DNA from 4 places in the Pseudomonas sp. S2_E01 genome. Region 2 is predicted to be linked to each of the others. Evidence: predicted binding sites of a transcription regulator. Region 2 holds the regulator's gene; each other region holds the start of a gene.
The links. Region 2 encodes FliA, which starts transcription of late flagellar genes. Its sites were predicted from a motif close to CTAAAGTTTNNNNNNNNNNNGCCGNTAA; they were not measured.
Positions count from the first base shown of each region.

Region 1 (7,889 bases), 950 kb from region 2:
GGGCAAAGTCCCGGGGGTCAAAAGCGTCAGCGTCAATCTGGCCAACGAACGCGCTCACCTTGAATTGCTCGGACAGGTCACGTCTCAAACCCTCATCGACGCCGTGACCAAGGCCGGTTACAGCGCCAGCGTCCGGGACCTGGAGCACCCGCCCCTCGACAGGCAACAGCAACATCTGCGCCGGGAGCGTTGGGCGCTGATCCTCGCCATAGTCCTCGCCTTGCCACTGGTGCTGCCGATGCTGCTGCAACCGTTCGGTGTGCACTGGATGCTCCCCGCCTGGGTGCAATTTGCCCTCGCCACGCCGGTGCAATTCGTCTTCGGTGCACGCTTTTATGTGGCCGCGTGGAAAGCCTTGCGGGCCGGTGCGGGTAACATGGACCTGCTGGTCGCCCTCGGCACCAGCGCCGGCTACGGCCTGAGTCTCTATGAATGGGCCACGGCCGCCGGGCGCATGCCGCATCTGTATTTTGAAGCGTCGGCGGTGGTGATCGCGCTGGTGCTGCTGGGCAAATACCTGGAAAGCCGCGCCAAACGCCAGACCGCCAGTGCCATCCGCGCCCTCGAAGCGCTACGCCCCGAAAGGGCGATCCAGGTGATCGACGGGCGCGAGCAAGAGGTCGCCATCAGCGCGTTGCGCCTCAATGATCAGGTGCTGGTCAAACCCGGAGAACGTTTCCCGGTCGACGGCGAAGTGATTGATGGCCAGAGCCATGCCGACGAAGCGTTGATCAGCGGCGAGAGCCTGCCCGTGCCAAAACGGCCCGGCGAAAAGGTCACCGGTGGCGCCATCAATGGCGAGGGTCGATTGCTGGTCCGCACCCAGGCCCTGGGCGCTGAAACCGTATTGGCACGGATCATCCGCCTGGTGGAAGACGCCCAGGCGGCGAAAGCGCCGATCCAGAAACTGGTGGACAAAGTCAGCCAGGTATTCGTGCCGACAGTCCTGCTGATCGCCCTGGCAACCCTGATCGGTTGGTGGCTGTACGGGGCGCCGATGGAAACCGCGTTGATCAATGCCGTCGCGGTATTGGTGATCGCCTGCCCCTGCGCCCTTGGGCTGGCCACGCCAACCGCGATCATGGCCGGCACCGGCGTGGCGGCGCGCCACGGCATCCTGATCAAGGATGCCGAAGCCCTGGAGCGTGCCCACGCCGTCAGCGCCGTGGTGTTCGACAAGACCGGCACGCTGACGTCGGGCGCGCCACGCATCGCCCACCTGAGTGCCCTCGACGGTGACGAAGCCGCCCTTCTGCAAATGGCCGGCGCCCTGCAACGCGGCAGCGAACACCCACTGGCCAAGGCAGTACTGGACGAATGCGCCGAACGCGGCTTGCAGGTGGCAGACGTCAGCGACAGCCAATCGCTGACTGGCCGTGGCATCGCGGGCACCCTCGAGGGCCGGCGGTTGGCGCTGGGCAATCGACGCCTGCTTGAAGAAAGCGGGCTGGACGCCGGAGCGCTCGCCGACTCCGCCACCGCTTGGGAAACCGAAGGCCGCACCCTGTCCTGGCTCATCGCCCAAACACCACAGCCACATGTGCTGGGCCTGTTCGCGTTTGGCGACACCCTCAAGCCTGGCGCGTTGCAAACGGTGCAACAGCTGCGCAGCCGCCAGATCAGCAGTCACTTGCTGACCGGTGACAATCGCGGCAGCGCCAGGGTGGTGGCCGAAGCGCTGGGCATCGAGGATGTCCACGCCGAGGTACTCCCCGCCGATAAAGCCGCCACCGTCGCGGCACTGAAGAAAACCGCCGTGGTGGCCATGGTCGGCGACGGCATCAACGACGCCCCTGCCCTGGCCGCCGCCGACATCGGCATCGCCATGGGGGGCGGCACCGACGTGGCCATGCACGCAGCCGGGATCACCCTGATGCGCGGCGATCCACGCCTGGTGCCCGCCGCGCTGGAGATCAGCCGAAGGACCTACGCGAAAATTCGCCAGAACCTCTTCTGGGCCTTCGTCTATAACCTGATCGGTATCCCGCTGGCGGCTTTCGGTTTTCTCAACCCGGTGCTGGCCGGTGCGGCGATGGCGCTGTCGAGCGTCAGCGTGGTGAGCAATGCGCTACTGTTGAAAACCTGGACACCCAAGGACCTGGAGGACATCCGATGAACATCGGCCAAGCAGCCCGCCAAAGCGGCCTGAGCGCGAAGATGATCCGCTACTACGAGTCCATCGGATTGCTCAAGGCGGCCCATCGCACTGACAGTGGCTATCGGCTGTACGGCGATGACGACTTGCATACCCTGGCGTTTATCAAACGCTCCCGGGACCTGGGGTTCTCCCTGGAGGAGGTCGGCAAGCTGCTGGCCCTGTGGCAGGACCGCCAGCGTGCCAGTGCCGACGTGAAGGCGCTGGCGCGCCAGCACATCGAGGAGCTGGAGCAGAAGATCCGCGAACTGGGACAGTTGCGCGATACCCTGCAGGACTTGGTAGAGCATTGTCAGGGCGATCACCGGCCCGATTGCCCGATCCTGAAGAACCTGGCTTCGGGGTGTTGTGCCTGAGGTTGCTCATTGCCTGGGAGGCCGCCATCGCGGGCAAGCCCGCTCCTACAGTGATCTGATGAGCACTGAAAATCCTCTGTGGGAGCGGGCTTGCCCGCGATGAGGCCCTCAAAGACACCACCCCACCAAAACCATGCCCACAAAAAACCGGCCGAAGCCGGTTTCCTGATTCAACCCCTCACTGCAACCAAGGCGGTGGTGGCTCCTCGCCCCCCTTGCTCGGTGGCGCATCATCCGCCGCGCGGGCCGCCTGCTTGCGCTCTTCTTCACGGCGCGCCGCTTCGATTTCACGCATGACCCCGCCAACATCGGCCAGTTCTTCCGTATCGGCAAACTCCCCGGTCAGGACACTGCTCGGCTGCAAGGTGCCAGCCTCGTACAACGCCCACATTTCCTTGGCGTAACGGGTCTGTTTCAGCTCCGGGGCAAACCGCCCGAAGTAGGACGCCATGTTGCCCACATCCCGCTCCAGCATGCTGAACGCGTGATTGTTACCTGCAGCGTCCACCGCTTGCGGCAGGTCAATGATCACCGGACCGGTCGGCGTCAGCAGCACGTTGAACTCCGACAGGTCACCGTGCACCAGGCCAGTACACAGCATGAGCACGATCTGGGAGATCAGGAACGCGTGATATTCACGTGCCTGGTCCGGTTCCAGCACCACATCGTTCAAGCGTGGCGCGGCATCGCCGTATTCGTCGGCCACCAATTCCATCAGCAACACGCCTTCGAGGAAGTCGTACGGCTTGGGCACTCGCACGCCGGCATTGGCCAGACGGAACAGCGCCGCCACTTCGGCGTTCTGCCAGGCGTCTTCGGTCTCCTTGCGGCCAAACTTGGAGCCTTTGGCCATGGCTCGGGCCTGCCGACTGTTGCGGACCTTGCGGCCTTCCTGATACTCGGCCGCCTGGCGGAAACTGCGTTTGTTCGCCTCCTTGTAGACCTTCGCGCAACGCAACTGATTGCCGCAGCGCACTACATAAACAGCTGCTTCTTTACCACTCATCAGTGGGCGCAGCACCTCGTCGACCAGACCGTCCTCGATCAGGGGTTCAATGCGTTTTGGAGTCTTCATCAGCTTTTATTCTGGGTCCTTTATTACCAAACACGCGAAAGTCATTCGTTATACGGCAATCCACTCATTGGCGGGAGGGGGTTGCCGACCTGTGAACGATGCAGATGCACACAATGTGCCGAAAAAACCGGCCAGTTGCGTTGAGGTTCATAGACCATCAAGGATCATAGCCGAGCCCGCTGCCCTCGTTGAAGAAGGCGCGCGAGGGCATTGGCGACAGAGTTCGACATACCGCAGCGACTCCTTTCGTAGGATTTTTTCCATCATTCCTCAATTTCCCGCGCGAGCAGCCGAAGTCTTCAGTAACAAAGTGAATTGTCCGACGATCTCTTCCTTAAAAGAAGACGTCGCACCCAGGATCGGGTTCAACAATACCGTTTACGGCTGCCAATAATTCCGCGAGTCCTCTGCACTGCGTGGGTTACAAGAAAATATGGAGCGCGGATGAACATCAAACAGAAGTTGACATGGGCTTTTGCAATCATCGCCTGCTTGCCCGTGGTACTGGTCGCCACGCTGGTGGTGCTGAATCTTCGCGGTGACGCCAAGGACGATTTCGTCGACGGCAGTGGCCGTGAGATTCGCCAGGTCGCCAACGCCATGCAGTTGTTTTTCGACGGTATCAGCCAGAACGTCGAGTACCTGGCGAACCAGCCATTGGTGAAAAATGCCGATGCCAGCGTGAAAAGCCGCGTCAGCGCTGATGCTGCCCAGATTCCCGATACCGAAATCGACACCAAGCTGTTTGAACTGTTTTCCGCGCTGGCCGCCAGCCATCCAGCTTACGCCTACGTGTCCTACGGCCTGTCCAGTGGCGGTTATGCGTTCTGGCCGGGCGACGCAAAAATGTCCAACTACGACCCGCGCATTCGCCCCTGGTACAAGACGGCCATGGCCAACCCGGGCAAGACCGTGCGCACCGAGGCCTATTACTGGGCAGGCGATGACGCCGTGCTGGTGAGTACTGTTCGTGCCGTGGCCAACCAGTTGGGTGCCCAGGGTGGCGTGGTCAACATCGACGTATCGCTCAAGCAACTCACCGAGATCGTCAAGCAGATCAAACTGGGTGAAACCGGTTACCTGATGCTGCTGGAAAACAACGGTACCGTGCTGGTGGACCCGAAGCAGCCAGAACATAACTTCAAGGCCTTGGGCAGCCTCGGCGACGGTTACGCGCAACTGGCCAAGGCTGGCAAAGGACTGGTCGAGGTTGAGCTGAATGGCGAGCGCTACATGGCCAATGTCTGGCCGTCCGAGCAACTGGGCTGGACCTTCATCGGTCTGATCAAGCAAAGCGAAGTGATGAGCTCCGCGACCCAATTGACCTGGTTGATCGCCATCATCGCTGCCGTGCTGGCCGTGCTGTTTGCCGTAGTCGGGGCCAGTTTCGCCAGCCTTATCGTACGCCCGATCCGCAGTGTGGCCAGTGGCCTGGAAGGTATCGCCCAGGGTGAAGGCGACCTGACCCGGAGCCTGCAAATCCGTGGCCGCGATGAAACCGCGCAACTGGCCAACTGGTTCAACCAGTTCCTGGCGGCAATTCGCAACCTGATCCAGAGCATTGGCGGCGCCGCGAGCAAGATCCTTGACACCTCCAAGAGCTCCACGCAGGTGTCCCACGACATGGCCGAAGCGGCCGGGCGCCAGCGTGAAGCCGTGGACATGGTTTCCACCGCGTTCCACGAAATGGTCGCCACCGCCAACGAAGTCGCACGCTCTTGCAGTCAGGCCGCCGAGTCGGCCGACAGTGGCCAGCGCCAGGCCCATGAAGGTCAGTTGCAGATCGACGCGGCGGTCAATAGCGTGGATCGCCTGAGTCAGGAAATCGAACAATCGGCGCAATCGATGCAACAACTGGAACGTGACAGCAACGACATCCAGTCGATTCTCGGGACGATCCGTTCGATTGCCGAACAGACCAACCTGCTGGCCCTCAACGCCGCCATCGAAGCGGCCCGGGCCGGTGAGCAGGGTCGCGGCTTTGCGGTGGTGGCCGACGAAGTGCGCGCGCTGGCCAAGCGTACCGCCGACTCCACGGCGGAAATCGACGGCCTGTTGGGCAACCTCGCCAAGCGCACCAGCGAAGTGACGCAACAGATGCATGCGAGCCTGGAAGTGTCCCAGCAGTCTGTCACCCGCATCGGCGAAGCGCGTAGCAGCTTCGGGCAGATTCGTGAGTCGGTGGACGTAATCCGCGACATGAACACCCAAATCGCCACGGCGGCAGAAGAGCAACATCAGGTGGCCGAAGACATCAACCGCCACATCAGCCAGATTCATGGCGATGCGCAGTTGGTGGCGGAACTGGCGAACTCGGCGCGGCTCGACTCCCAGAGCCTGGCAGGGCTGTCCAGTGAGCTGGATGGGTTGGTGCGCAGGTTCAAGACCTGATCTGAACCGGGGTTACCTATCGCGAGCAGGCTCGCTCCCATATTAGGATGGTGTAACAAGTCCACTGTGGGAGATTCTATGTTGCCCGACAAGTTTGAATTCTCAAGCTGACAGGTATTCGCTCTGATTTTTCATCAGGGCGAATGCCACTCGGCAGAGCTTTCGGGCCAAAGCTACCAAGGCCTGGGTTTTCGAGAAGCCTCTGACCAGATATGCCTCGTAAAACGGCTTCCATTTGGCCGAGCGACACGCCGCCATTGCCGCGTTGTAAGCCAAACGACGCACCTCCGGATCCCCTTTTTTGGTCAGGGATCGCAGCCCATTTTTCTTGCCGGAGTCATCGACCGCCAAGTCCATCCCTAGAAACGCGATGAATGCATCGCCGTTCGCAAAATCTCCCCGTATATAGGTCGCCGCCAACCCCGTTGCAGTTAGCTCTCCAACGCCTTCTATGGCTTTGCAGCGCTCGATATTTTCCTCAATTCCTGCCTCCTTACTGACCTTGCGCAGCAGTTTCTGGATAGCCTGATCTGCCTGCTTGAATGCCTTCTGTTGAGCGGTTTGTAGCTTTTTCAACAGAGGTTCACTGGTCCAACTCAACATCAGCCCAGTATGGTTCTTGATCAGCGTTGCCCGCCTGTGAAGAAGGCTCTTCAGTGTGCTGTAGGCTTTGGGCGGCGGGGTCCAGATCCGCAATTTGCTTTGTTCGCTCTCCAGGTAACGCGCCAGCAAGCGTGCATCGCAGGGATCATTCTTGGCTCTTTGACCGACTCCACGGCGGTAATGGCTCACACGATAAGCATCCACTACGTAGACCTGGTGGCCCATTTCGTGAGCCAGCTCGACCGTGTCCAAGTGGTAAATGTTGGTGGCTTCAAGTGCTATGGCACTTTGAGCTGGCAGCGTTTTAAGCCAACGTTTGAGGGCTGCTCGCTCGTTTTTAATGGATTCAAGGGTTTGCTGATCAGCGCGGTAGACAACGATCTCGGCCTTGGCGACATCGATACCGACAACCGTTTGCGAAGTAAGGATTGTCATAACAAATCCTCGGAGCTAGGGTTTAGGTGCTTGTTGGGGTCTACCGTTGCGCTGGCTTGTCTCTATCGTCGGTTAACCGATGAATTCCTTATCGGCGCTTTGGGTAGAAGGGGTGGGAGGAGAAGTCTCCCACGGTCTGTACTGGTCAGAGTCAGAATCGAGTCTGTAGTCCCACCCCACCCCTTCAAGTCTAAACATACAAGCGAGCCGGCTCCGGGCGGCGTTCCGACGATTGGCGTTTACTGGCGGAACAACTCCCCTGGGGTAAATCCGAACAACCCTTTGAACGCCGCGATAAACGCCGATGTGGAGTCATACCCACAGGCCAACGCGGTGTCGGTCACACTCGCGCCCTCCTCCAGCAGGCTCAACGACGACAGCAATCGCATGCGCTGGCGCCAGCCGCGAAAGCTCAAGCCGGTTTCGCGCTGGAACAGGCGCGTCAGGGTTTTCTCCGACGTCCCCAAGCGTAGCGCCCATTGCTGCAACGTCACGTTGTGCTCGGGACTTTCGATCAGCTCGTTGCACAGCCCCAGCAAACGCTCATGGCGCGGCAACGGCAATGAAAAACCGACTTCCGGCAGGCTGGCCAATTGATCCAGCAGCACACTCACCAGCCGCGCCTGTGGGCTGTCCCCTTGTGGATACTCCACAGGCAATTGGCAAAAGCTTTTGATCAACTCCCGCGCCAACGGCGTCACCTCCAGCACCCGACACCGCTTCGGCGCCCACAGGCAGTCTTCGCGACGCACATACAGGCTGCGCATCTCGGCGCGCATCGACGTCACGACCTGATGGTCAAAATCCGCCGGAATCCAGATCCCCCACTGCGGAGGCGCAAAGTAACTGCCCTCGACGGTGTGCACGCCGAGAA
Region 1 covers NZ_CP162762.1:4,967,586-4,975,474, forward strand. Annotated here, with positions in the region: gene AB4O36_RS23055 (heavy metal translocating P-type ATPase) at 1-2,116, shown strand, start outside; gene cueR (Cu(I)-responsive transcriptional regulator) at 2,113-2,511, shown strand; gene AB4O36_RS23065 (PA4780 family RIO1-like protein kinase) at 2,690-3,586, opposite strand; gene AB4O36_RS23070 (methyl-accepting chemotaxis protein) at 4,031-5,977, shown strand; gene AB4O36_RS23075 (IS110 family transposase) at 6,080-7,015, opposite strand; gene AB4O36_RS23080 (AraC family transcriptional regulator) at 7,255-7,889, opposite strand, start outside.
Region 1: a site for FliA is predicted at 3,856-3,883, ahead of AB4O36_RS23070 (methyl-accepting chemotaxis protein). Genes of this name have one in related genera too.

Region 2 (7,889 bases):
GGGCAAGCAGATCAATCGCCAGATGTTCGCGTCGCCCAAAGCGCTCGCGGTGGCGGCGGGCTTGATGGCGGTGATGGGCCTGGTGCCTGGCATGCCTCACTTCTCCTTCCTGACCATGGCCGCCCTGGCTGCCGGTGGTGCGTATCTGTTCTGGAAGAAGCAAAATGTCGCCAAGGTCCATGCGCTGCAAGAGGTCAAGCGTCAGCAGGAACTGCTGCCATCGCCAGCCCGAGCCATGGAAACCAAGGAGCTTGGCTGGGATGACGTTACGCCGATTGACATGATTGGCCTGGAGGTCGGTTACCGCCTGATTCCACTGGTGGACCGCAACCAGGGCGGCCAGTTGCTCGCGCGAATCAAGGGTGTGCGCAAGAAGCTCTCCCAGGACCTCGGCTTCCTCATGCCGACGGTGCACATCCGGGACAACCTCGACCTGGCGCCAAGCGCCTACCGCCTGACCCTGATGGGCGTCATCCTGGCCGAAGCGGAGATTTATCCAGATCGCGAACTGGCGATCAACCCGGGGCAGGTCTACGGCTCGCTCAATGGCATCAACGCCAAAGATCCGGCTTTCGGGCTGGAGGCTGTCTGGATCGAAATCAGTCAGCGTGCGCAGGCGCAATCCCTTGGTTACACCGTGGTCGATGCCAGTACCGTAGTGGCGACCCACTTGAACCAGATTCTGTACAAGCACTCCAGTGAGCTGATTGGCCACGAGGAAGTGCAGCAACTCATGCAATTACTGGCCAAAAGCTCGCCTAAGCTGGCAGAAGAGCTGGTGCCGGGCGTGGTGTCGTTGTCGCAGTTGCTCAAGGTGTTGCAGGCGTTGCTGGCCGAACATGTGCCGGTGCGTGACATCCGTAGCATTGCCGAAGCCATCGCGAACAATGCCGCCAAGAGTCAAGATACCGCCGCGTTGGTCGCTGCCGTGCGGGTTGGTGTATCCCGCGCAATCGTGCAAAGCATCGTGGGGACTGAGTCCGAGCTGCCAGTTATCACGCTGGAGCCAAGGTTGGAACAGATTTTGCTCAATAGTCTGCAAAAGGCAGGACAAGGCTCGGAAGAGGGCGTTCTGCTGGAACCAAGCATGGCCGAGAAGCTGCAACGTTCGTTGATCGAAGCAGCCCAGCGTCAGGAAATGCAAGGTCAGCCAGTGATTCTGCTGGTGGCTGGCCCGGTCCGCGCGATGCTGTCGCGATTTGGCCGGCTGGCAGTTCCTGGCATACACGTGTTGGCTTACCAGGAAATCCCGGACAACAAGCAAGTGACCATCGTTGCGACAGTAGGGCCCAACGGCTGAGGTAGTGGTTTATGCAAGTTAAGCGTTTTTTCGCCGCCGATATGCGTCAGGCCATGAAGCTGGTTCGTGATGAGCTGGGCGCTGAGGCCGCCATCATCGGTAATCGCCGGATCGCCGGCGGTGTCGAGCTGACGGCGGCCCTGGATTACAAACTGTCGGCACTGGCCCCGCGTGTTCCCAACATGGAACTCGAGGATGAGCTGCGCAAGACTCAATCGCGGATCGTCACCGCTCAGGCCGAACTGAGCCTGCGCAGCGAAGGCGAGAGCGACAAGTCGACCAATCGCCAGTTGTTCGCCGGCTTGCCGTTGACCGCTGCCGAGCCGCTGATCGAGCCGACGTACAGCGAGCCACGCCGTGCCGCACCTGCGCCTGCGCCCGCTGCACCGGCCGGCGTCGATCCACGGATGCTCGATTCGATGCGTTTCGAGCTCAACAGCCTGCGCGAACTGATGGAAGTACAACTGGGCTCGCTGGCGTGGAGCCAACTGCAGGGTAATGCGCCGGCCCAGGCCAACCTGTGGCGTCGTCTGCAGCGTATTGGTTTGTCCGGCCCGTTGTCGCGCGACCTGCTGGAAATGATCTCTGGCGTTGAGGAGCCTCGGCAGGCCTGGCGCATGTTGCTGGCGCACCTGGCGCGGATGATCAGCATGCCGGAAGTCGAGCCACTGGAAGAAGGGGGCGTGATTGCCATGGTCGGCCCGGCCGGCATGGGCAAGACCACCACCCTGGCCAAACTGGCGGCCCGCTACGTGCTCAAGTACGGCGCGCAGAGCATTGCCCTGGTGAGCATGGACAGCTACCGCATCGGTGCCCAGGAGCAACTCAAGACCCTGGGGCGCATTCTCAACGTCTCGGTCACCCACGTCGATCCGGGCCAGTCCCTGGTTCAGGCACTGGATCCGTTGCTGCGCAAGCGCGTGGTGTTGATCGATACCGCCGGCCTCCAGGCCAGCGATCCAGCGCTGCGCATGCAGCTTGAAAGCCTGGCCGGTCGTGGCATCCGGGCAAAAAATTACCTGGTGCTCGCAACCACCAGCCAGAAGCAGGTTCTAACGGCCGCTTATCATAGTTACAAGCGCTGCGGGCTGGCAGGCTGCATCCTGACTAAACTGGATGAAACGGCTAGTTTGGGCGAGGTGTTGAGCCTGGCAATCAGTCATGAATTGCCGGTGGCTTACCTCACCGATGGACCACGTATTCCGGATGACTTGCATTTGCCGCGCCGTCATCAGTTGGTCAGTCGCGCCGTCAGCGTGCAAATGCAGGAAGAACCCAGCGAAGAAGCCATGGCTGACATGTTCGCTGACATCTACCACAGTCCGACCAAGCAGGTTGGCTGAGGTGAACAGTTTTTGTACCTACATCGATGGTCTGCCAGGCATTGTTCCAGTTGCGAACGCGCAGCCAGTCATGTGGCCTCCGTCTATGCAAGACAAGGTAAAGAAATAACATGGGCAGCATGCATCCCGTACAGGTGATCGCGGTGACCGGCGGCAAGGGTGGCGTCGGCAAGACTAACGTGTCAGTGAACTTGTCCCTGGCTCTAGCGGAGCTAGGCCGGCGGGTCATGCTGCTGGACGCCGATCTGGGGCTGGCGAACGTCGACGTTCTGCTGGGCCTGACACCCAAACGCACCCTGGCCGACGTGATCGAGGGCCGCTGCGAGCTGCGTGACGTATTGTTGCAAGGCCCCGGCGGCATCCGCATCGTTCCCGCCGCCTCCGGCACACAGAGCATGGTGCACCTGAGTCCGGCCCAGCATGCCGGCCTGATTCAGGCGTTCAGCGATATCGGCGACAACCTCGATGTGCTGGTGATCGATACCGCTGCGGGTATTGGTGACTCGGTAGTCAGTTTTGTCCGCGCCGCCCAGGAAGTCCTCCTGGTGGTCTGCGACGAGCCAACGTCCATCACCGACGCGTACGCTCTGATCAAGCTGCTCAACCGTGATTACGGCATGAACCGTTTCCGCGTCCTGGCCAACATGGCCCAGAGCCCTCAGGAAGGGCGCAACCTGTTCGCCAAGTTGACAAAGGTCACGGATCGTTTCCTTGACGTCGCCCTACAATACGTCGGCGCGGTGCCCTACGACGAAAGCGTACGCAAGGCCGTCCAGAAGCAGCGCGCTGTTTATGAAGCTTTCCCGCGTTCCAAGTGCTCGCTGGCTTTCAAGGCCATTGCACAGAAGGTCGATACCTGGCCACTGCCCGCCAACCCGCGCGGGCACCTGGAGTTTTTCGTCGAGCGCCTCGTGCAACAAACGGCAGGACCCGTGCTATGACCGCCAGCGGTTACAACCTCTACAAGAAATCGGCGCGTGACGCGCAGTACGAGCTGATCGAGCGTTACGCGCCACTGGTCAAACGCATTGCGTATCACTTGTTGGCGCGCCTGCCGGCCAGTGTTCAGGTCGAAGACCTGATCCAGGCCGGGATGATCGGCCTGCTGGAAGTGTCCACCAAATACGACGCCAGCAAAGGCGCCAGTTTCGAGACGTACGCGGGCATTCGAATCCGTGGCGCCATGCTTGATGAAGTGCGCAAAGGGGATTGGGCGCCACGCTCGGTTCACCGCAATACCCGCATGGTCAGCGACGCAATTCGCTCGATTGAAGCTAAAACCGGCCGTGACGCTAAAGATCACGAAGTTGCGGCCGAACTCCAATTGAGTCTCGATGATTATTACGGGATTTTGAACGACACCCTGGGCAGCCGGTTATTCAGTTTCGACGATCTTTTGCAGGACGGCGAACACGAAGGGCTGCATGAGGATGGCGCGAGTGCTCATCTCGAGCCGTCACGCGATCTGGAAGACGAACGCTTCCAGGCGGCGCTGGCGGACGCGATTGCCAATTTGCCGGAGCGCGAGCGACTGGTGTTGGCGCTGTACTACGACGAAGAGTTGAATCTCAAGGAAATCGGTGAGGTCCTGGGGGTCAGCGAATCTCGGGTCAGCCAGTTACACAGCCAGTGCGCGGCCCGTTTGCGGGGGCGTTTGGGGGAGTGGCGAGCGCGCTGAAGGCAGTGTGGGGACACTGCGAACGTGGCTGGTGCGGGGTTGAACCGCGCCGGTCTCGATCTGTTGTGCTCCAGACAGTCATTGAGTGCTCTGCCGAATTGATTGAAATGGCGCGTCCAGGTGCTGGGCGCGTTTAAGACTGCTTGGAGGTCGAATTGGACAAGAACATGAAAATCCTCATCGTTGATGACTTTTCAACGATGCGGCGGATCATCAAGAACCTGTTGCGTGACCTTGGGTTCACCAACACGGTTGAGGCTGACGATGGCATCACCGCCATTCCGGTTCTCAACAGCGGAAGCATCGACTTTCTGGTAACCGACTGGAACATGCCTGGCATGACCGGTATCGATCTGCTGCGCCACGTGCGCGCCGACGAAAAACTCAAGCACCTGCCGGTATTGATGGTCACTGCAGAAGCCAAGCGCGAGCAGATCATCGAAGCCGCCCAGGCCGGTGTAAACGGTTATGTCGTCAAACCCTTCACGGCCCAGGCGTTGAAAGAAAAAATCGAGAAGATTTTCGAACGCATCGGTTGAGTCACCGCGCCACGGGGGAGCTATGGACCACAAAGAATCTTCACAGGGCGAGTTCGAGTCGACCCTGAAAAAACACGCGGTCGAATTGGTCGAAAGCCTTGAAAAAGGCAAGTTCGGTGACGCGGTACAACTGATCCATGAGCTCAATCAGACCCGTGACCGCGGCCTGTATCAGGAAGTGGGCAAGCTCACCCGCGAATTGCATAGCGCGATCGTCAATTTCCAGATTGATCCGCACATGCCGCAAGCCGAGGAAGTGTCCCAGATCACGGATGCCACCGAGCGCCTGGGGTATGTTGTCAAGCTGACCGAGGCCGCTGCGAACCGCACCATGGATCTGGTCGAAAGCTCAACGCCTCTGGTCAACAGCCTTGGCGATGAAGCCCAGGCGTTGAGCACGGACTGGGGGCGTTTCATGCGCCGCGAAGTCGGGGCCGAAGAGTTTCGCGAACTGGCGCGGCGTGTCGACGGTTTCCTGGCTCGCAGCAGCAAGGACAACCGGGCGGTATCGAGCAACCTCAACGACATTCTGCTCGCGCAGGATTACCAGGATCTCACCGGTCAGGTGATCAAGCGTGTGACGCAATTGGTCACGGACGTTGAAACCAATCTGCTCAAACTTGTGCTCATGGCCAGTCAGGTGGACCGCTTTGCGGGCATCGAACATGACCGGGAAGCGATGCTTGCAGAAAAAGATCCACAAAAACATCTCTCTCAGGGTGAAGGTCCGCAGATTCATGCCGATAAAAGAGAAGACGTTGTGTCCGGTCAGGACGATGTGGACGATTTGCTATCCAGCCTTGGATTTTAGGTTTTATTAGACCTGTTCTGTTAGGAGCACACCATTAATGAGCTTCGGCGCCGATGAAGAGATCCTTCAGGATTTCCTGGTTGAGGCCGGCGAGATTCTAGAGCAACTGTCCGAGCAGCTGGTCGAGCTGGAAAGTCGACCTGATGATGCGGACTTGCTCAATGCAATTTTTCGCGGTTTTCACACTGTAAAAGGGGGCGCCGGCTTCCTCCAGCTCAATGAGCTGGTGGAGTGCTGTCACATCGCCGAGAACGTGTTTGACATCCTGCGCAAGGGTGAACGTCGCGTCGACTCGGAATTGATGGACGTGGTTCTCGAAGCACTGGACTCGGTGAACAGCATGTTCAGCGAAGTTCGCGACCGTAGCCCGATTACGGCTGCTACGCCTGAATTGCTCGCCGCGCTGGCTCGTCTGGCCGAGCCGCAATCGGCTGATGAGGCCGCGCCGGTTGTAGCCGTGGCTGAAGAGCCACAAGCAGCGGCGCAAGCCGAATCAGGCGACATCACCGACAACGAATTCGAACAGTTGCTGGACTCGCTGAACGCCGTCAAGGCCGAAGCCGAGGCGCCGGTGGCCGCTGCGGTCGAAACGTCCGAGGTGGTCAGTGATGAGATCACCGACGCCGAGTTCGAGTCGCTGCTCGACCAGTTGCACGGCAAGGGCCAGTTCGCCGCCGATGCGGTCGGTGCCGCGCCAGCCGCACCTGCGGCCAGCGCGAGCGCGAAAGAGCCGGGCGACAGCTCCGACATCACCGACGACGAGTTCGAGGCACTGCTCGATCAGTTGCATGGCAAAGGTAACTTTGCGGTCGACGCATTGGAGTCGGCCATCGCATCGGTCCCTGCGTCGGCTGCGCCAAACGCTGCCGCTGCCGGCAGCGATCTGATCACCGATCACGAATTTGAATCGTTGCTCGATGATTTGCACGGCAAAGGCAAGTTCACCGATGTGAACGGCGGTGCGTCTGCTGCTTCGGTGGCAACACCTGTGGCCAAGGCTCCGGCGGCTGCCAAGGCGTCCGAGCCCAAGGCCGAAACACCGAAGCCTGCTGCCGCAGCCAAACCAGCTGCCGCACCGGCACCTGCTCGCGCGGCAGCGGCGCCGCCGGCGGAAAAACCGGCGAGCGAAGCCGAGACCACCGTGCGGGTCGACACCGCGCGCCTCGACGAAATCATGAACATGGTCGGCGAACTGGTGCTGGTGCGTAACCGCCTGGTGCGCCTGGGCGCCAACAGCGCCGATGAAGCCATGTCCAAGGCCGTGTCGAACCTCGACGTGGTCACTGCCGACTTGCAGACCGCGGTCATGAAGACCCGGATGCAGCCGATCAAGAAAGTCTTCGGGCGCTTCCCGCGCCTGGTTCGTGACCTGGCTCGCCAGCTCAAGAAAGAGATCAACCTGGAGTTGGTCGGTGAAGAGACCGACCTCGACAAGAACCTCGTCGAGGCCCTGGCCGATCCGCTGGTCCACTTGGTGCGAAACGCCGTCGACCACGGTATCGAGTCGCCGGAAGAGCGCGAAGAGTCGGGCAAGGCCCGGGGTGGCAAAGTCATCCTCGCCGCCGAACAGGAAGGCGACCACATCCTGCTGTCGATCTCCGATGACGGCAAGGGCATGGACCCGAATGTCCTGCGCGCCATCGCGGTAAAACGCGGGGTGATGGACAAGGACGCGGCCGACCGCCTGAGCGACACCGAGTGCTACAACCTCATCTTCGCCCCGGGTTTCTCGACCAAGACCGAGATCTCCGACGTGTCGGGTCGTGGCGTGGGCATGGACGTGGTGAAAACCAAGATTTCCCAGCTCAACGGTTCGATCAACATCTACTCGACCAAGGGCCAGGGTTCGAAGATCGTCATCAAGGTGCCGTTGACGCTGGCGATCATGCCGACGCTGATGGTCATGCTCGGCAACCAGGCGTTTGCGTTCCCGCTGGTAAACGTCAACGAGATTTTCCACCTCGACCTGTCGACCACCAACGTGGTGGATGGCCAGGAAGTGGTGATCGTGCGGGACAAGGCGCTGCCGTTGTTCTACCTCAAACGCTGGCTGGTCAGTTCTGCCGCTCACGAAGAGCAGCGTGAAGGCCACGTGGTGATCCTCTCGGTGGGCACACAGCGGATCGGCTTCGTCGTCGATCAACTGGTGGGCCAGGAAGAGGTGGTCATCAAGCCATTGGGCAAAATGCTCCAGGGAACCCCAGGCATGTCGGGCGCC
Region 2 covers NZ_CP162762.1:4,019,174-4,027,062, reverse strand. Annotated here, with positions in the region: gene flhA (flagellar biosynthesis protein FlhA) at 1-1,300, shown strand, start outside; gene flhF (flagellar biosynthesis protein FlhF) at 1,312-2,643, shown strand; gene fleN (flagellar synthesis regulator FleN) at 2,754-3,584, shown strand; gene fliA (RNA polymerase sigma factor FliA) at 3,581-4,321, shown strand; gene AB4O36_RS18660 (chemotaxis response regulator CheY) at 4,489-4,860, shown strand; gene AB4O36_RS18655 (protein phosphatase CheZ) at 4,883-5,671, shown strand; gene AB4O36_RS18650 (chemotaxis protein CheA) at 5,709-7,889, shown strand, end outside.

Region 3 (7,889 bases), 2.2 Mb from region 2:
GCCGACACGTTCGCGTTACCGCTGGCGCTGCGAGTGCGATCACCGTTGCCGTTGTTCCAGGTCACGGAGCGCGATCCTTCAATCCCTGCAGTCAGGTTGGCAGTGATGGACGCTGCGCTGGTGGAGGCGGAATCAGCGCTTTGCGAGCCGCTGGAGTCATGGGTTTTCGAGCCGCTGGCGTCAAAGGCGTTGGAGCCACTGGCTGCCCAGTTGCTCGACGCGTTTTTCTCAACGCTGCCGCTGACATCTTTGTTGAAGGACTTGGAGCCGCTGAGGGTGGTGGTCAACGAAACCGTTGCCACGGCGAGGTCGGCATTGGCTTTGTTATTCACAACCAGGCCAGGTCCGCTCTGTTCGGCAGAAGCAGTGGCCGATGCACTACCCAATGGCGAATTGGAGTTGGCGATGGCCATAGTGTTTTTCTGTTGGTTGAGGTCGCCACCGGCAATGTTGATGCCCATGTTGCCGCTGCCGCCGTTACCCGAACCGCTCATCACCCCGGAGTTGGTGGTGGAGTAGTTGTCGACGCGGTTGTTGTTGCTGTACTGGTTGACTCGGGCAGTAGCCGTTGCATTGCCGAATACGAAGCTGTTGTCCAGGCTCGAGTCCGAGGATGCGTTGGCGATGGCAGCCGCGTTGTCTTGTTGGTTGCCGTTACCGGCCGCCACGTTGACACCCACGTTACCGCTGGCACCACTTGCCGAACTGCTCATCTCGGCATTGTTTTGGGTGCCTTCGTTGAGGATGCGGTTGTTGGTACTGCTTTGCCGGTCATTCGCCGTCGCCGTGGCAGAGACAAGGATTTTCGTAGGAGGAGGAGTATGGTTGTGGCCATTACCGTGGCCACGACGATCGCCCTGTTCAGCTTGTACAGCAACAGCCATGAGCGCAGCAATTGCGAAAACCAGAGGCTTGAGTGCCATCGAAGGTTTCATGGTGATTCTCCGTACTTATTTAGGTTAAGTGTTGTTTTTACCTGTTCGGATCAGTCCGCGATCCGTACGCTGAAGGTGTTGGCCATTCGGTTTCCCACCCCTGCGCTCTGGTTCAACTGAATCACCCCACGGCTACCGGTGAAAGCCTGATCACTGGTGGTGACCTGGCGATAGCCTGATGCAGGGACAGTTGGACCGGAGTTGTTGATCAGCGCCACGTTCTGTTGCATGAGGACGCTGTCGTCGAGACTTTGTGGTTGCGCACCGATGCTGATGCGCAGTGCATTGGCTTGTTGAGTACCGGCACCTGCGCTCTGGTTCACGCCCAGTGCACCGTTGCCGTTGCTGAAAGAGTTGCCCTGGATGCTGGCCCTGGCGTCGACTGCGGGGCTGTAGACCGTGTTGATCCGTTGACGGATCTGCGTGGTGGCATTGGCATCATGACCAATGGCGAAAGCCCGGGCATTGGCTTGTTGCTGCTGGTCGCCGGCGGCCTGGTTGACCCCGACGTTGCCCGAATAACTGGCACCCGAGTTGTCGATAGTGGCGGTGTCCACCACTGGTGACCCGGCGAAAGTCGATGTACTGCAGAGCATGGCGATCATCAGCAGCGTGCGATTCATCTCAACGGTCTCCCGTGATGATTTTCAGCGCGCCCATGCCTTGCTGGACGCTGGAATTGACCATGTTGGCGATGCCGTTGCCCGCGCCGGTGCCACGACCGCCGGCCTGGTTGGCCAGTTGGTTCTGCGTGCTGATGTTGCCGCCGAGATTGTTGTTGCCGATGTTGTTCATCATTTGGCTGATGCCTGCGCCGCTGGCGACGCCGGCAAAATCACCGTCACTTAATTCGTTGGTCTGGTGCAGGACATACTGGGAAGGGTTGGCGTTGGCCGTCGTGGGATTGGGGTCGGGTGCCACGGGCGCTCGGGTCGCCATGCGAGGCTGCACGTCACGTTTGATAATGATGATGCCGTTGTCTGCCTGGACAGGCAGGCTGACCAGCGATGTCAGTGCGCATCCAGCGAGCAGAACGCTGAAAATAGTCCCGGCAACTTTCTCCACGGTGGCAATTCCTTCTGTAGTTGGAACGCTGGCCCGAATAGCGATGCGAGGAGGAGAGCAGAAGCTGTGCCGTATTTTGTTTTTCTTTATAAAACAGAGGGTTGTATTTAGTTGTTCGAGAGGGCTGGAAAAATTTGTTACATCGATGAGACAAAGACGCGTCCAGGTCCCGTCAATACGCGCGGTATTGCGGACTAGAGCGGTTGGAGGCAGGTTGTATCAGTGATGCAACAAATTCGGGCTTAAGCGCCGAAACCTCTCTATTCCAAGGGTTGTGGCGCTGCCGAGTGTTTCAGGAATGGACATTTTTCTTGGGATGGGCTTGGCCGGTCAGGTCTTGAGCAAGTCCCTGACAGCGTCGAATGCAGCGTTTTTCCGCTGGCTCCAATCACCCTGCAACACCTGGAAGGGCTGCCGGTGCCGGTCCAGCCATTGGTGGCACGACCGGAAAAATGCCTGGCGCTCTGTCAATTGCGGCTGGCACCGTAACCCGTCGTCATGCCACTCCACGTTTTCCGGGCTCAGCAGCAAGTGCAGGTCATAGTGCCGCGCCAGCAAGGCTTGCTCGATCCATTCCGGGCAGTCGCCAAACAAGGTGCGACTCCACAGAATGTTGCTCAACAAGTGCGTATCGAGAATCAGCAGGGGCGGCCGTTGGCCCCGTGCTTCGTCCTCCCAGGCAAGCTGGCCATGTGCTATTGATGCAATGTCATCGTAGCAGGTTTCCCGGGCATTTCTTTCCATAAAGGTTCGAACGTACTCTTCGACCAATATGCCGCCAAAGTTGGCGTGAATCTCACCCGAAAGCCAACTCTTTCCGCTCGATTCCGGGCCAGTGAGCACTAATACCTTCATGGATTCAGCACCGGATCGCTACGCCAGGTGCGCCAGCCTTGAACGGCCAGGAGGGTAAAGAGGCCATATAGCGCAGCAGTCAGGACCATGCCCTTGTAGATGAACAGGCCCACGAAAACACAATCCAGCACGATCCACAGGGGCCAGCATTGCAGGCGCTTTTGCGCCATCCAGACCTGTGCCACCAGGCTGAAGGCGGTGAGGGCGGCGTCAAGCCATGGCTGGGCGGCGTCTGTCCAATGTGCCATGGCTGCGCCCAACAGCAGGCTGCCGATAGCGCCGAGCGCCAGGCCCCCGGCCAGGGCTTGTGTGCCCAGGCGGGTGACATCACGGCCTCGATGGTCCTGGCCCGCCCGTGTCCATTGCCACCAGCCATACAGCTGCAACCCGGCGTAGATCACTTGAAGCAGCATGTCCGAGTACAGCTTCACCTCGAAGAAGACCCAGCTGTAGAGCAGCACCATGACCAGGCCGATGGGCCAGCACCACGGGTTCTGCCTGACCGTCAGCCACACGGCGATCACGCCGAGGGCGGCGGCGAACAGTTCAAGCCCGGACATGGAACAACCTTGGGGAGAAAGAGGAGGGGGCGGATTGTACCGGCAGGCGCCCCCGAGTAGAACCGGCCAGCGCGCAGTCTCGTCGCAGCGGCGCGGAGCGGGCCGCTGCGACGGGACTGTTTAGACGCGGAACTGTCTGAGCAGGGTGTTCAACTGTTCGCTCAAGTCCTTGAGGCGAACACTGGCCACGCTCGACTGTTCCGCCGCCAGCGCCGTGCTGTGGGACAAGCCTGCAGCCTGGGTGACGTTCTGGTTGATGTCCTCGACCACGTGCGCCTGTTGCAGGGTGGCGCTGGCAATGGAGGTATTCAAGCCGTTGAGGTTGCGCAAAGCCTGGCCGATGGCGTTGAGGCTGGCGCCCGCCAGGCCTGCCTGTTCGATGGTCAACTGGGACGCGCGGCTGCTGTCGCCAATGACTTTGACCGCCGCCTCGGAATGGCTTTGCAGGCGCTCGATCATCGACTGGATCTCGGCGGTGGATTTTTGCGTGCGCTGCGCCAGCAGGCGCACTTCATCGGCCACTACGGCGAACCCGCGTCCCTGCTCACCGGCTCGCGCGGCCTCGATGGCGGCGTTGAGTGCCAGCAGGTTGGTTTGTTCGGCAATCGAACGGATCACTTCCAGCACGCTGCCGATCTGGGTGCTTTCGGTGGCCAGCGTACGGATGACCTCCACGGCCTGGTCGATGGTGGAGGACAGTTTGTCGATCTGTTCCAGGCTGCTGTCGATGTTCACCTGACCCTGCTGCGCCTGGGACTCGGCATCGCGCATTTCGCTCGCCGCATGCTCGGCGTTCTTGGCGACATCCTGCACGCCGTACGTCACTTCGTTGATGGCTGTGGCCACCAGCTCCATCTGCTGGGATTGTTGCTGGCTGCGCTGCTGCGCCTGGGCGGCATCGTTGCCTAGCTCGTTGGACGATTGGCCGAGCGCGCCAGCCGAGACCTGCAACTGGCTGATCACGCCACGCAGTTTGGCGGTGAATGCGTTGAAATGGTGGGCCAGTTGCGTGACTTCATCGTGGCCATGGGTATCGAGGCTACGGGTCAGATCGCTTTCGCCGCTGGCGATATTGGCCATGGCGTTCACGGTTTCCTGCAAGGGACGCACAATGCTGCGGGCGATCAGGATCACCAGCAATGCCATGATCAAGGCGATCACCAGGCCGATACCGGAGGCTTTCCACACCTGGGTCTTGAACTCTGCCTGCAGGTCATCGATGTACACGCCCGAGCCGATCACCCAACCCCAGGGTTCAAACAGTTTGACGTAGGAGGTTTTTTCCACGGCATCGCTGGCGCCGGGTTTTGGCCAGCGATAGTCGATCGCACCACCGCCCTTGGCCTTGGCCAGGGCTACCATTTCATTGAACACTGCGAACCCGTCCGGATCACGAATGGCCGAGAGGTTCTGGCCGTCAAGCTTCTGGTTGACCGGGTGCATGATCATCACCGGCGTCAGGTCGTTGATCCAGAAGTACTCATTCTCGTCATAACGCAGGCCGCGCACGGCGCTCAATGCCTGCTTCTGTGCCGCTTCGCGGGTCAGGGTGCCGGCGGTCTCCAGGCCGTGGTAATAGGTCAGAATGCCGCTGGCCGTCTGCACCACGTGTTGGGTTTTCTGTGCCTTGGCGTGATAGAGATCGTCGTGGATCTGCTTGAGCATCAACACACCCAACGTCAAGAGCATCATGACGGCTACGACCAAGATGAGCCACAAACGACGGCTGATCGACATACTGCGCAAGCTGTTCATAGCACTGTCACTCCGGTGTTATTGTTTTTTTATTCGGCAGAATCCCATCACACTTCGTCGAACGGGCATATCCGACCCAAGTCCAATAACGTGGCAGCGTTATTGGGGCTTGTCTGATAGGATTTCGGCCCTGAACGCAAAAACCTGAATTGAAGTTGATTTTTCACGGATTTTTTACGACTCCGTCGTGATTCTGTGCGCGCCGACCTTGCGTCGCGCTGATCATAATCAACGTTTTGCAATAAATACGATCGGGGCATGCCGTCGTGCATCGCTTCTTGGGGGATTGATGGATCTTTGGACCGCCTTGCAGGCATTGATACTTGGGGTTGTGGAAGGGCTGACGGAGTTTTTGCCGATTTCCAGTACCGGACACCAGATCATCGTGGCCGACCTGTTGAACTTCGGAGGCGAGCGGGCTATTGCCTTCAACATCATCATTCAGTTGGGTGCGATCCTGGCGGTGGTGTGGGAATTTCGCCGCAAGATTCTGGATGTGGTAACGGGACTGCCGACCCAACCCGGCGCCCAGCGCTTTACGCTGAACCTGCTGGTCGCTTTCATGCCGGCCGTGGTGCTGGGGGTGATCTTTTCCGACCTGATCCACCATTACCTGTTCAACCCGATCACCGTCGCGGCGGCATTGGTAGTGGGCGGGGTCATCATGTTGTGGGCGGAGAAGCGCGACCACGCCGTGCACGCTGAAACGGTCGACGAAATCACCTGGAAAGACGCCCTGAAGGTCGGCTTCGCCCAGTGTCTGGCGATGATTCCAGGAACCTCGCGATCCGGCGCCACCATCATCGGTGGGTTGCTGTTCGGCCTGTCGCGCAAGACCGCCACCGAGTTCTCCTTTTTCCTGGCCATGCCCACCATGGTGGCGGCGGCGGTGTATTCGGGGTTCAAGTACCGACATCTGTTCGAACCGGCGGACCTGCCGGTGTTCGCCCTGGGCTTCGTCACCGCGTTCATCTTCGCGATGATCGCCGTGCGTGGCCTGCTCAAGTTCATTGCCAGCCACAGTTACGCCGTGTTTGCCTGGTACCGCATCGCGTTTGGCCTGCTGATCCTGGCCACCTGGCAGTTTGGCTGGGTCGACTGGACGGCGGCCAAGTAATGAATGGCAGTCGCGCACGCCGTCCGCCCGAACGCCCGTCGGGTGGCCCGGTGCAAAATCTGCGGCTGAAACTGCTGGTGCTCGCGGTGGTGTGCGCGCTGCCGCTCATTGGCTCTGTCTCTTTCTGGGTGCAAGGCGTTTCGTTCATACCGCTGGCGGCCTATGGGCTCGTCAGCGTGCTTGCGTTTTTCCTTTACTGGCGCGACAAGCACAAGGCCCGCACTGAGGGCAGGCGCACCCCTGAAAACATACTGCATGCGGTGGAACTTGCCGGCGGCTGGCCTGGCGCCTTGCTCGCCCAGCAGGTATTGCGACACAAAACGCGCAAGGTTTCGTTTCAAATTCTGTTTTGGGTGATTGTGCTGCTTCACCAGGTGTTCTGGATCGATCAGTTGTTCTTGCAGACGCATTGGGTCGGCCCGTTCATGCGTTGATCGGGCTCAAGCATAGTCAGTGTTCGAGCCTCGCTTGCAAACATGTTGTTAACGGTTATTGCTGGCAAATAGGGTTACAACTGCGTGTTTTGACACCGGTTTTCGCCGTGCTAGTTTTCGCCAACCTTAAATGTCTGGAGGTTGGCGATGAGACTTGAAACCGTGACTACCGAATGTGCCATGTATAAGTTGGCCCGATTTCTCGGCAGTTCTCCCGCCGAAAAAGTCGCGTATGTCAGGCGGCGATCAAAACTGCTCGATGGTACGAATTCAAGTCTTATCGCCGACGAAACCATCCTTGATAATCTGGTCGTCGTTGAAGATCGTATGCGGCAGTTTGTCCTGCACTTCGAACAAGTCCAATCTGCGATTACCCCCGGTCTTGTCCTCGAGAATTACGTGGTTTCGATGATCAACGAATTCGTCAATGTTGCGGTCGTTGCCGGTATCGAATCGATCCTGCAGGCATTGGAGCCTGTCGATACCGTAAGCCCTTTACCCGATTCAGAGTTGATCACCGCCATTGACACCTTGTTCGAGAGCCGCGACTACCTGCGCGAAAGGCTTGAACTCACGTATTCGTTGATCAAAAATCCGGAGCTCGTTTCCGAGGTCATTTATACGGACTTTAATACTTGCAATCGAGTGTTCGTGCCGCTGACTGATGGGGAGGGCAAGAACTCGGATGATCTATACGGTCTGGCTTTCCTGTGGTTCATGGGTGTCGATTTATGCATGCTTATTAATGAAGCCTGCATGATTGCCAATTCAGCCTATACACCTAAAGTTTCAGGTTTTTCCCACGAATTTTATTTGTATATCGTGCTGCATGAACTGTCTCATCTGTGGGTGGAGGCTGATGACCTTGCCTATCACTTTACCGCTGACCAAGAAGCCAAGGACTTCGATGTGTATTCAATGGCTAATCTCAAAGCCAGTGACATGAACAATGCCGACAACTATTGCACGTTGATTTTCATTGCACTGGCTAAACTGCACAAGCAGGGGTTTATTGACCTTCGGCGGTACTAAATCAACAACCCGACCTGAGTGCGCTTGGGCAGCTTGCTCACCACCAGTTGATGGGAGCGTTGCAGCAGCGCTTGCAACTCCCCGGCGCCGAGCGGGTAGGGCGTCTGCATGATGATCCATTGCGCTCGTGCCAGAT
Region 3 covers NZ_CP162762.1:1,860,670-1,868,558, forward strand. Annotated here, with positions in the region: gene AB4O36_RS08525 (heme utilization protein) at 1-935, opposite strand, end outside; gene AB4O36_RS08530 (adhesin) at 986-1,558, opposite strand; gene AB4O36_RS08535 (hypothetical protein) at 1,560-2,000, opposite strand; gene AB4O36_RS08540 (AAA family ATPase) at 2,331-2,855, opposite strand; gene pnuC (nicotinamide riboside transporter PnuC) at 2,852-3,415, opposite strand; gene AB4O36_RS08550 (methyl-accepting chemotaxis protein) at 3,536-5,170, opposite strand; gene AB4O36_RS08555 (undecaprenyl-diphosphate phosphatase) at 5,460-6,287, shown strand; gene AB4O36_RS08560 (DUF1294 domain-containing protein) at 6,287-6,721, shown strand; gene AB4O36_RS08565 (hypothetical protein) at 6,869-7,753, shown strand; gene AB4O36_RS08570 (MmcQ/YjbR family DNA-binding protein) at 7,750-7,889, opposite strand, start outside.
Region 3: a site for FliA is predicted at 5,292-5,319, ahead of AB4O36_RS08550 (methyl-accepting chemotaxis protein). Genes of this name have one in related genera too.

Region 4 (7,889 bases), 1.1 Mb from region 2:
CGCCACACGTTCGTTGCGCGCGAACAGTTCCGGGACGTTTTCAGCGGTGGTCTGGTTGACCGAGAAGATACGGCCCGGAATGTAGACCATCTCGCGCAGGGTGCCGGCCAGCGGCATGTGCACGCGGTGGTAGTCCTTGGGCGACAAGTAAATGGTGGCGAAATCGCCGCCCATGAACGGTGCGGCATTGGCCGGGTCGCCGCCCAGCAGTTCCAGCACGCTGAAACTGTGGCCCTTGGCCTGGAACACACGTCCGTGTTCGATCGGGCCCAACTGGCTGACCGCGCCATCGGCCGGGCTCAGGATTGCGCCTGGTGTCTCGTCCAGCGGACGGGCGCCATCCTTCAAGGCACGGGTGAAGAATGCATTGAAGTGCTCGTACGCGGTGATGTCTTCAACCAGGGCCTGGGACATGTCCACCTGATAGCGCTTGGCGAACCAGGCGGTGAACGCATTCTTGAACCAGCGCACACGGCATTCGGCGACGCATCCGGCCAATCGCGAAAGCAGGTGGTGGGGCAGCAGGTACTGGCTGAGGATAAACAGACGCTTGTTCATTAACTGTCCTTTAAAACCTTAAATCTCTACGGGCGTGTCGGGATGGTTGCCCCATTCGCCCCAGGAACCGGCATAGCCTTTGACCCGCGGATAACCGAGGGATTTGGCCACCAGATAAGTGAAGCCAGAACGGTGATGAGTCTGGCAGTGGGTAATGACTTCTTTGTCCTTGGTGATCCCCAGGTGTTCGAGGATTCGCGGCATGTCGGTGCGGATGCGCAGGTTGCGCGCCGGGTCCATGCCCTCGGTCCACTCGAAGTTGACTGCGCCGGGAATGTGCCCAGCCTTGGCCGCCAGGACCTTCTCGCCGGAATACTCCAGTGGCCCGCGTGCGTCCCAGATAGCCAGGTCGGCGGCGCCAAGGCGGCTTTGCAGGTACTCGCGTGTCGCGGTGGGTTCCTCGTGCAGGGTCAAGGTCACCGGACCGCCCACCGCTGGCGGGATTTGGATCGACATCGGCGAGCCTTCCGCCAGCCAGGCCGTCAGGCCACCGTCGAGGTAGTGGTACTTCTGGTGGCCGATGACATCGAGCAACCAGATGAAGCGCCCGGCCCAACCGCCGCCTTCGTCGTCGTAGACCACGTACACGGCGTCGGGATTGTGGCCCAGTTCACCGAACAGCGCCTCGAGTGCCGCTTGCGGTGGCATCAGGCCCGGCGCCGGCGGCTGGCCGAGTTGCGTGCGTTTCGGATCGACGAAGCGCGCGCCGGGAATATGGCCTTCGGCATAGCGGGCGCTGCTGGTCAGGTCCACCAGGATAAGATCGCGGGCGTCGAGGCGAGGAAGCAAGTCGCTCGGCTCAATGACCAGCGGCAAGCCAGAGAAGTCAGACATGTGAGGTCTCCAGGGCACAAAGGGGAGGATTGTAGCGGGTCATTGGCCGCGATGGCTAAAGCTGTGCAGGGCTTTCTCGATGCACTGCGCGGTTTTCCCAAAGGCCTGCACGGTGATATCCGAAAACGGCCCACCACCCTGGTCTGCGGCCACGATCATGATGACGCGGCCGTTGTTGACCAGCGAACGCAGCATCAAGTGTTCACCGCGAAATTGTGCGCGCAGGCCGGGGGGCAGCAGCGCCGAGAATTGCGCATTGTTGGCCGGGTTCAGGCGCACCTGCGCCTGTTGCGCCAGCAAACGTTGCAACACGGTGCTTTGACTGACCACGAAATTCAATCCGGCTGCTTCCTTGGGCAGCCCGGCGGTCTGGTGTACGCGCAGATTGGCGTGGGTGCGGTCGGCCATCAGGATCATCACCCGGCGCATGCCACACGCCACCAGGGCGTCCCGTGCCGAGTTGGTCAGGTGCATGGCATTGGTGAACCGACTCGGCTCTGCCAGTAATTCGGCGCATTGCCCGCGCCACTTCGTCAAGTCTTCGGCAGACGGTCCCGGGGCAGGCAGCAGGCCCGCGTGGATACGATGGGTGCCCCACGGCCAGAGCAGCGCAACGGCGGGATGGAAGAGGCCAGGCGCGGCGTGGTGGCGGGCGCTGTTGACAGCCTGCTGGTGCAGTTGCTGCTGCAACTCGTCCATTGGCATTTGCAGGTAGAGGCTGGTCAAGTATTGCCAGCGCTGACTGTGCGGGCAGTCCCAGGATTGTTGCGCCGACAGTGCCAAGCCGTTGGCCAGCAACACGGTGTTGGCCGGCTGGTTGAGCCAGCGCCGCAGTGTCGGGTCGTCATCGAGACGGTTTTGCTGGCGCAGCGGATGATCGATGTCACGGGCGATGCGCAGAACTTGCACCAGCTCACGTTGCTCCATGAGCAGCAGCCTGTAACCTTGTTGGACCCAGTTCGGCAGGTGCCAGGTTTCCACCAGCGTGCGGGCGATTCGCAACAAGCGAACGCCGAACAATTGTTTCTCGACTTTGCGTGCCGACTCGCCCTTGTGGATAACCCGCAGTTCCCACTCTTCGAGCAATTGCGGGTGGGTCAGTGCCAGCGGCCATAACGGCGACAGGAATAACAGGCTGCCCCAGTGGATGTCCTGCCACAGCCTGGCCAGGCGTGCGGCGAAAAAACCATTGGCCTGTTGCGTAGCGTGCTGGCTGATCAACTGCAACTGTCGCAGGGTCGCTGGAATTTGCGATTCAGGCATGGCAGGCAGCCGAGCGAGCAACTCTTTGGTGCGCTTCAAACCCAGGCGCGTGATCGCCACCTCAAGGTTTTCCGCCGGCTCGGCCATGCTGCCGTGAGTCTGCCGATTGGCTTCGCGAATCACGCTCAATGCCAGTGCAGGGCTGTCCTGCATCAGGTCGGCGATATCGCGCAATGAGCTGCGATTGTCGGTGATTGCCTTGCAAACCCGGTCGTGGCTGGCCTGTGGGACAGGCAGGCGCACGCCATCGAGAAGCTTTACCCAGCCTTCGAGCGTGGTCGGTTTTTGCGGTGGAACGTTCGTTTCATTAGCCATGGTTGGACGTGATCATCGTCTGCATTACCTACGCCCAGAATGGGCCAAATTGGCTTTTCGCCTGAACTGGCTATAGTCTGGCGCAGTTTTGCCGATAAGTAGAAGAAGAGATTTTTTAACTTCCGAATATGACCTTGAACCCGACTCAGTAAGTGCTCTCCTACCTATGGCTAAAATAATCGGCATCATCGTCGTATTCGCTAGCGTGCTCGGCGGATACGTGCTCTCCCACGGCAAAATTGCCGCCCTGATCCAACCCTTCGAAGTCATGATCATTGGCGGCGCAGCCTTGGGTGCGTTCCTGCAGGCCAACCCCGGCTATATGACCATGCACGTGCTCAAGAAATCCCTGAGCATGTTCGGCTCGCGCTTCAGCCACACCTTCTACCTGGAAGTGTTGGGGCTGGTTTACGAAATCCTCAATAAAAGTCGCCGTGAAGGCATGATGGCCATCGAAGGCGACATCGAAGATGCGGCGGCGAGCCCGATTTTCGCCAAGTATCCCGCAGTGTTGAAAGATGAACGCATGACCGCGTTTATCTGTGATTACCTGCGCATCATGTCGTCCGGCAACATGGCTCCCCATGAGCTGGAAGGTCTGTTCGACATGGAGCTTTACAGCCTCAAGGAAGACCTGGAGCATCCTTCCCATGCGGTCAACGGCATTGCCGACGGCATGCCCGGTTTCGGTATTGTCGCCGCGGTACTGGGTATCGTGGTCACCATGGCCTCGCTCGGTGAGGGCGACCAGGCTTCCATCGGCTTGCACGTAGGTGCGGCACTGGTGGGTACCTTCTTCGGTATTCTTGCCGCTTACGGTTTTTTCGGCCCCCTGGCCCATTCCCTGGCCCACGATGCCAAGGAAGAGCTGAACGTATACGAAGCGATCAAAGCCTCGCTGGTGGCCTCGGCTTCTGGCATGCCGCCATCGCTGGCCGTGGAGTTCGGGCGCAAGGTTCTGTACCCGGCGCACCGTCCTAGCTTCGCTGAGCTGGAACAAGCGGTTCGCGGTCGCTAAACCATGGAAAATAATCAGCCGATAATCGTCAAGCGCGTCAAGCGCATAGCCGGCGGACATCACGGGGGCGCCTGGAAAATCGCCTTCGCTGACTTCGCGACGGCGATGATGGCGTTCTTCCTGGTGCTGTGGCTGCTGTCCACCGCGACACCGGAACAGAAGATAGCCATCGCCGGTTACTTCAAGGACCCGGTCGGGTTTTCCGAAAGTGGCACGCCCTACATCATTGACCTGGGCGGCTCGCCGACCCTGGCGCCGGAAAACACCCTCAACCCTGAGGTGAAGTCCCAACCTCAGCCGGACAAGGTGACGGTCGACGCCGAACAGGTCGAAGGCATGGCCGAGATGGTCGAGAAGGAACGCCTGGAGCTGTTGCTGCAGGAACTGCAGAACAAGGTGGAAGAAAATCCGCAACTGCAGAAGTTCAAGGACCAGATCCTGTTCGAGATCACCACCGACGGCTTGCGTATCCAGATCGTGGACGCCGAGAACCGGCCGATGTTCGATTCCGGCAGTGCGCGCCTGAAGCCGTATTTCGAAGACATCCTGCTGGCCATGGCCGACACCATCAAGGCGGTGCCGAACAAGATCAGCGTCAGTGGCCACACCGATGCCAAGCCGTTCGCCGGTACCGGCGACTTCGGCAACTGGGAGCTGTCGGCCAACCGCGCCAACGCCGCACGCCGTGCGCTGGTGGCGGGCAGTTATCCGGAAGATCAGGTGGCGCGGGTGGTGGGTTATGCCTCGTCGGCACTGTTCGATCGCGAGAATCCGCTCAACCCGGTCAACCGCCGTATCGACATCATCGTGCTGACCAAGAAAGCCCAGCGTGCCATCGAAGGCTCGCAAGGTGCGGAACCGGCTCCGGAACCGACACAAGGCCAGGGTGGCCCAGGTGAAGTGCCGGCCAAACCGGCCGATCCAAACGCCTTGCCGCCTGAAAAGGAACCGCTACCGGCCCACGAGCTGCGCGAACGCCTGAACCTGTTCGACAACCCGGCCCCCAAACCGCCGGAAGCGCCGAAACAGTGATACGAAAAAGCCGCGATATGATCGCGGCTTTTTTGTGCCTGAATGGCTAATTTCAAAGCTGATCACCGACCCCTGTAGGAGCGAGCTTGCTCGCGATGGATGTCCAGACACCGCTGGATGTCAGGCCGCCAGCGTCATCGTTGACGACCATCGCGACGGTTCGACGCTTCGACAAGCTCGCTGCTACAGGTTCGGTGTTATGCCGGTGGGTGAGGTCGCCCGGGAAAAAACCGAAAAACCATCCATGTCCGAGATTGATGTGGGAAATCTCTTAGTTGCATAAACCGGGGTTTTCTTCATCTGGGGCGCGCCTATAGTTTCCCCGTCACCGACGAAAACGGTGATCGACTTTAGCCGGTCGTATCAGATGATGCACAAGCGCCCGTATAATCGCGGCGCTTTTTGCTGCCTTGGGTCTGCATGTCTATGGTGGCTGTGCGTGGGACACCTTCGGGTGTGCCGGAGTCATCTGCCGGTCGGCTAACCCGCGCATAGCTACCACCTAATTCGTTTAGCCGCGAAAGGTGGAGCTTCATTTATCAGATGAGATTCAGCCATGCCTAAATACCACCCCCTCCAAAGCAATTTCAGCGCCGGCCCGATCCTGTACATCGATACCGAGGCCCGAGCTGTCGACCTGCTCGAAAACGCTGTCCACCGCCTCAAAATTGCCCGTAACCTGCTGAATAGCGTCACCTGCCTGAGCGTCAGGAATGCTGAAGGTCATGACCTGGAACACTTCGCCAGTGCCGCCCACCTGCTGTTGCAGGACGGTTGCGATGCGCTGGATGTGCTGGGTTGGTCGCTGGAAAAAGCCGCCCGCTAAATGCAAAAAAGCCGCGAAATGCTCGCGGCTTTTTTATGCCTGAATGGCCAATTTCAAAGCTAATCACCGACCCCTGTAGGAGCGAGCTTGCTCGCGATGGATGTTCAGACACCGCTGGGTGTCAGGCGACCAGCGTCATCGTTGACGCCCATCGCGGCGGTTCGACGCGCTCCCACCGGAACAACGCCGCTTAATAACCACCCTGCGGCAAGCTCGCGATGATCGAGCGATAGCTGTTCATCCGCTGCTGTTGCACGCGGCCGTCTTCCAGGGCCTTGAGCAGCGCACAGCCGGGTTCGCGGTCGTGTTTGCAATCGCGGAAGCGGCAGGTGCCGATCAGGTCGTTGAATTCGATGAAGCCGGCTTCGACGTCGGCGCGGCTGACGTGGCCGAGGCCGAATTCGCGGATGCCCGGGGAGTCGATCAATTCGCCACCACCGGGGAAGTGGAACAGGCGCGCGGTGGTGGTGGTGTGGGTGCCTTGGCCGGACAGCTCGGACAAAGGACCGACGCGGGTGTCGACGTCCGGCAGCAGACTGTTGACCAGCGACGACTTGCCGACGCCGGACTGGCCTACGAACACACTGATGTGCCCGTCCAGTTGCTGTTGCAGTTGCTCCATGCCGTTGCCGTGGTGCGCCGACACTTCCAGCACCGGGTAACCCAGCGTGCGGTACACCGCGAGCAGGGCGTTGAGTGCCGGGGCGTTCTGCTCGTCGATCAGGTCGAACTTGTTGAGCAGCAACAGCGGGCGAATGCCGGCATGTTCGGCGGCCACCAGATAACGGTCAATCAGGTTGGCGTGAGGCTCGGGCAGCGGAGCGAAGACGATCACGATCATGTCGACGTTGGCCGCCACGGGCTTGAGCTGGCCGCGGCTGTCCGGGCGGCACAGTTCGGTGTTGCGCGGCAATTGCGCGACGATCACCCCGATGCCCTGATTGCCGGCGCGCCACACCACCTGATCGCCGGTCACCAGCGCTGGCAGGTTGGCGCGCAAATGGCAGCGAAACACCTGGCCAGCCAGTTCGCCAGCCAGCGCTTCGACTTCGACCTGCACACCAAAATGCGCAATCACAAGGCCTGTCTGTTCCGGGCCCAGGTCGCCACCCTCGAGTGCCTCGACCGCCGAGGACTCGCGTTTGGCGGCGCGGGCAGCGCGCTCGCCCTGAATTTTTTCGATGCGCCAGTTTTGACGACGATTGAGTTGGCGTTTGGCCATGGGTGTTCCACAAGAAGAATGCAGCGATTAGGTAAAACGGCCGCGAGTTTAGCACGCCCCGAGGCCTCCCTAAGCTAAACTGCGCAGCATTGCCTAGGAGTCGACACATGCTAAACGCGCAAAACCTGATCTGGATCGATCTGGAAATGACCGGTCTGAACCCTGACACCGACGTCATTATCGAAATGGCCACCATCGTCACCGACAGTGAGCTCAACACCCTGGCCGAAGGCCCGGTGATCGCCATTCACCACAGTGACGAAGTGCTCGCCACCATGGACGAGTGGAACACCCGCACCCACGGCAACTCGGGCCTGACCCAGCGTGTGCGTGAGAGCCGCATCAGCATGGCCGAAGCCGAAGCGCAAACCATCGCGTTCCTGGAACAGTGGGTGCCGAAGGGCAAATCGCCGATCTGCGGCAACAGCATCTGCCAGGACCGTCGCTTCCTTTATACCCACATGAAAGGCCTCGAAAGTTACTTCCACTACCGCAACCTCGACGTGTCGACTCTCAAGGAGCTGGCGGCACGCTGGGCGCCGGATGTGCGTGACAGCTTCAAAAAGGGCAGTACCCACCTGGCACTGGACGACATTCGCGAATCGATCGCGGAGTTGCAGCATTACCGCAAGCATTTCATCAAGGTTTGATTTGCCGGTGTCTGGGCGGGCCTCTTCGCGAGCAAGCCCGCTCCCACAATTGATCGCGTTCACAATTGGGCTTCTGTGGGAGCGGCGGTGCGACGATTCGACTTGCTCGCGATGGGGCCAGCACAATCTACAAGGCACGCCCCCTTTTGGTGCCGCCCCTTAATGGCTAGA
Region 4 covers NZ_CP162762.1:5,127,526-5,135,414, reverse strand. Annotated here, with positions in the region: gene asd (archaetidylserine decarboxylase) at 1-558, opposite strand, end outside; gene rhdA (thiosulfate sulfurtransferase) at 577-1,392, opposite strand; gene AB4O36_RS23705 (HDOD domain-containing protein) at 1,432-2,970, opposite strand; gene motA (flagellar motor stator protein MotA) at 3,137-3,988, shown strand; gene motB (flagellar motor protein MotB) at 3,992-5,020, shown strand; gene AB4O36_RS23690 (hypothetical protein) at 5,577-5,846, shown strand; gene rsgA (small ribosomal subunit biogenesis GTPase RsgA) at 6,037-7,068, opposite strand; gene orn (oligoribonuclease) at 7,176-7,718, shown strand.
Region 4: a site for FliA is predicted at 3,041-3,068, ahead of motA (flagellar motor stator protein MotA). Genes of this name have one in related genera too.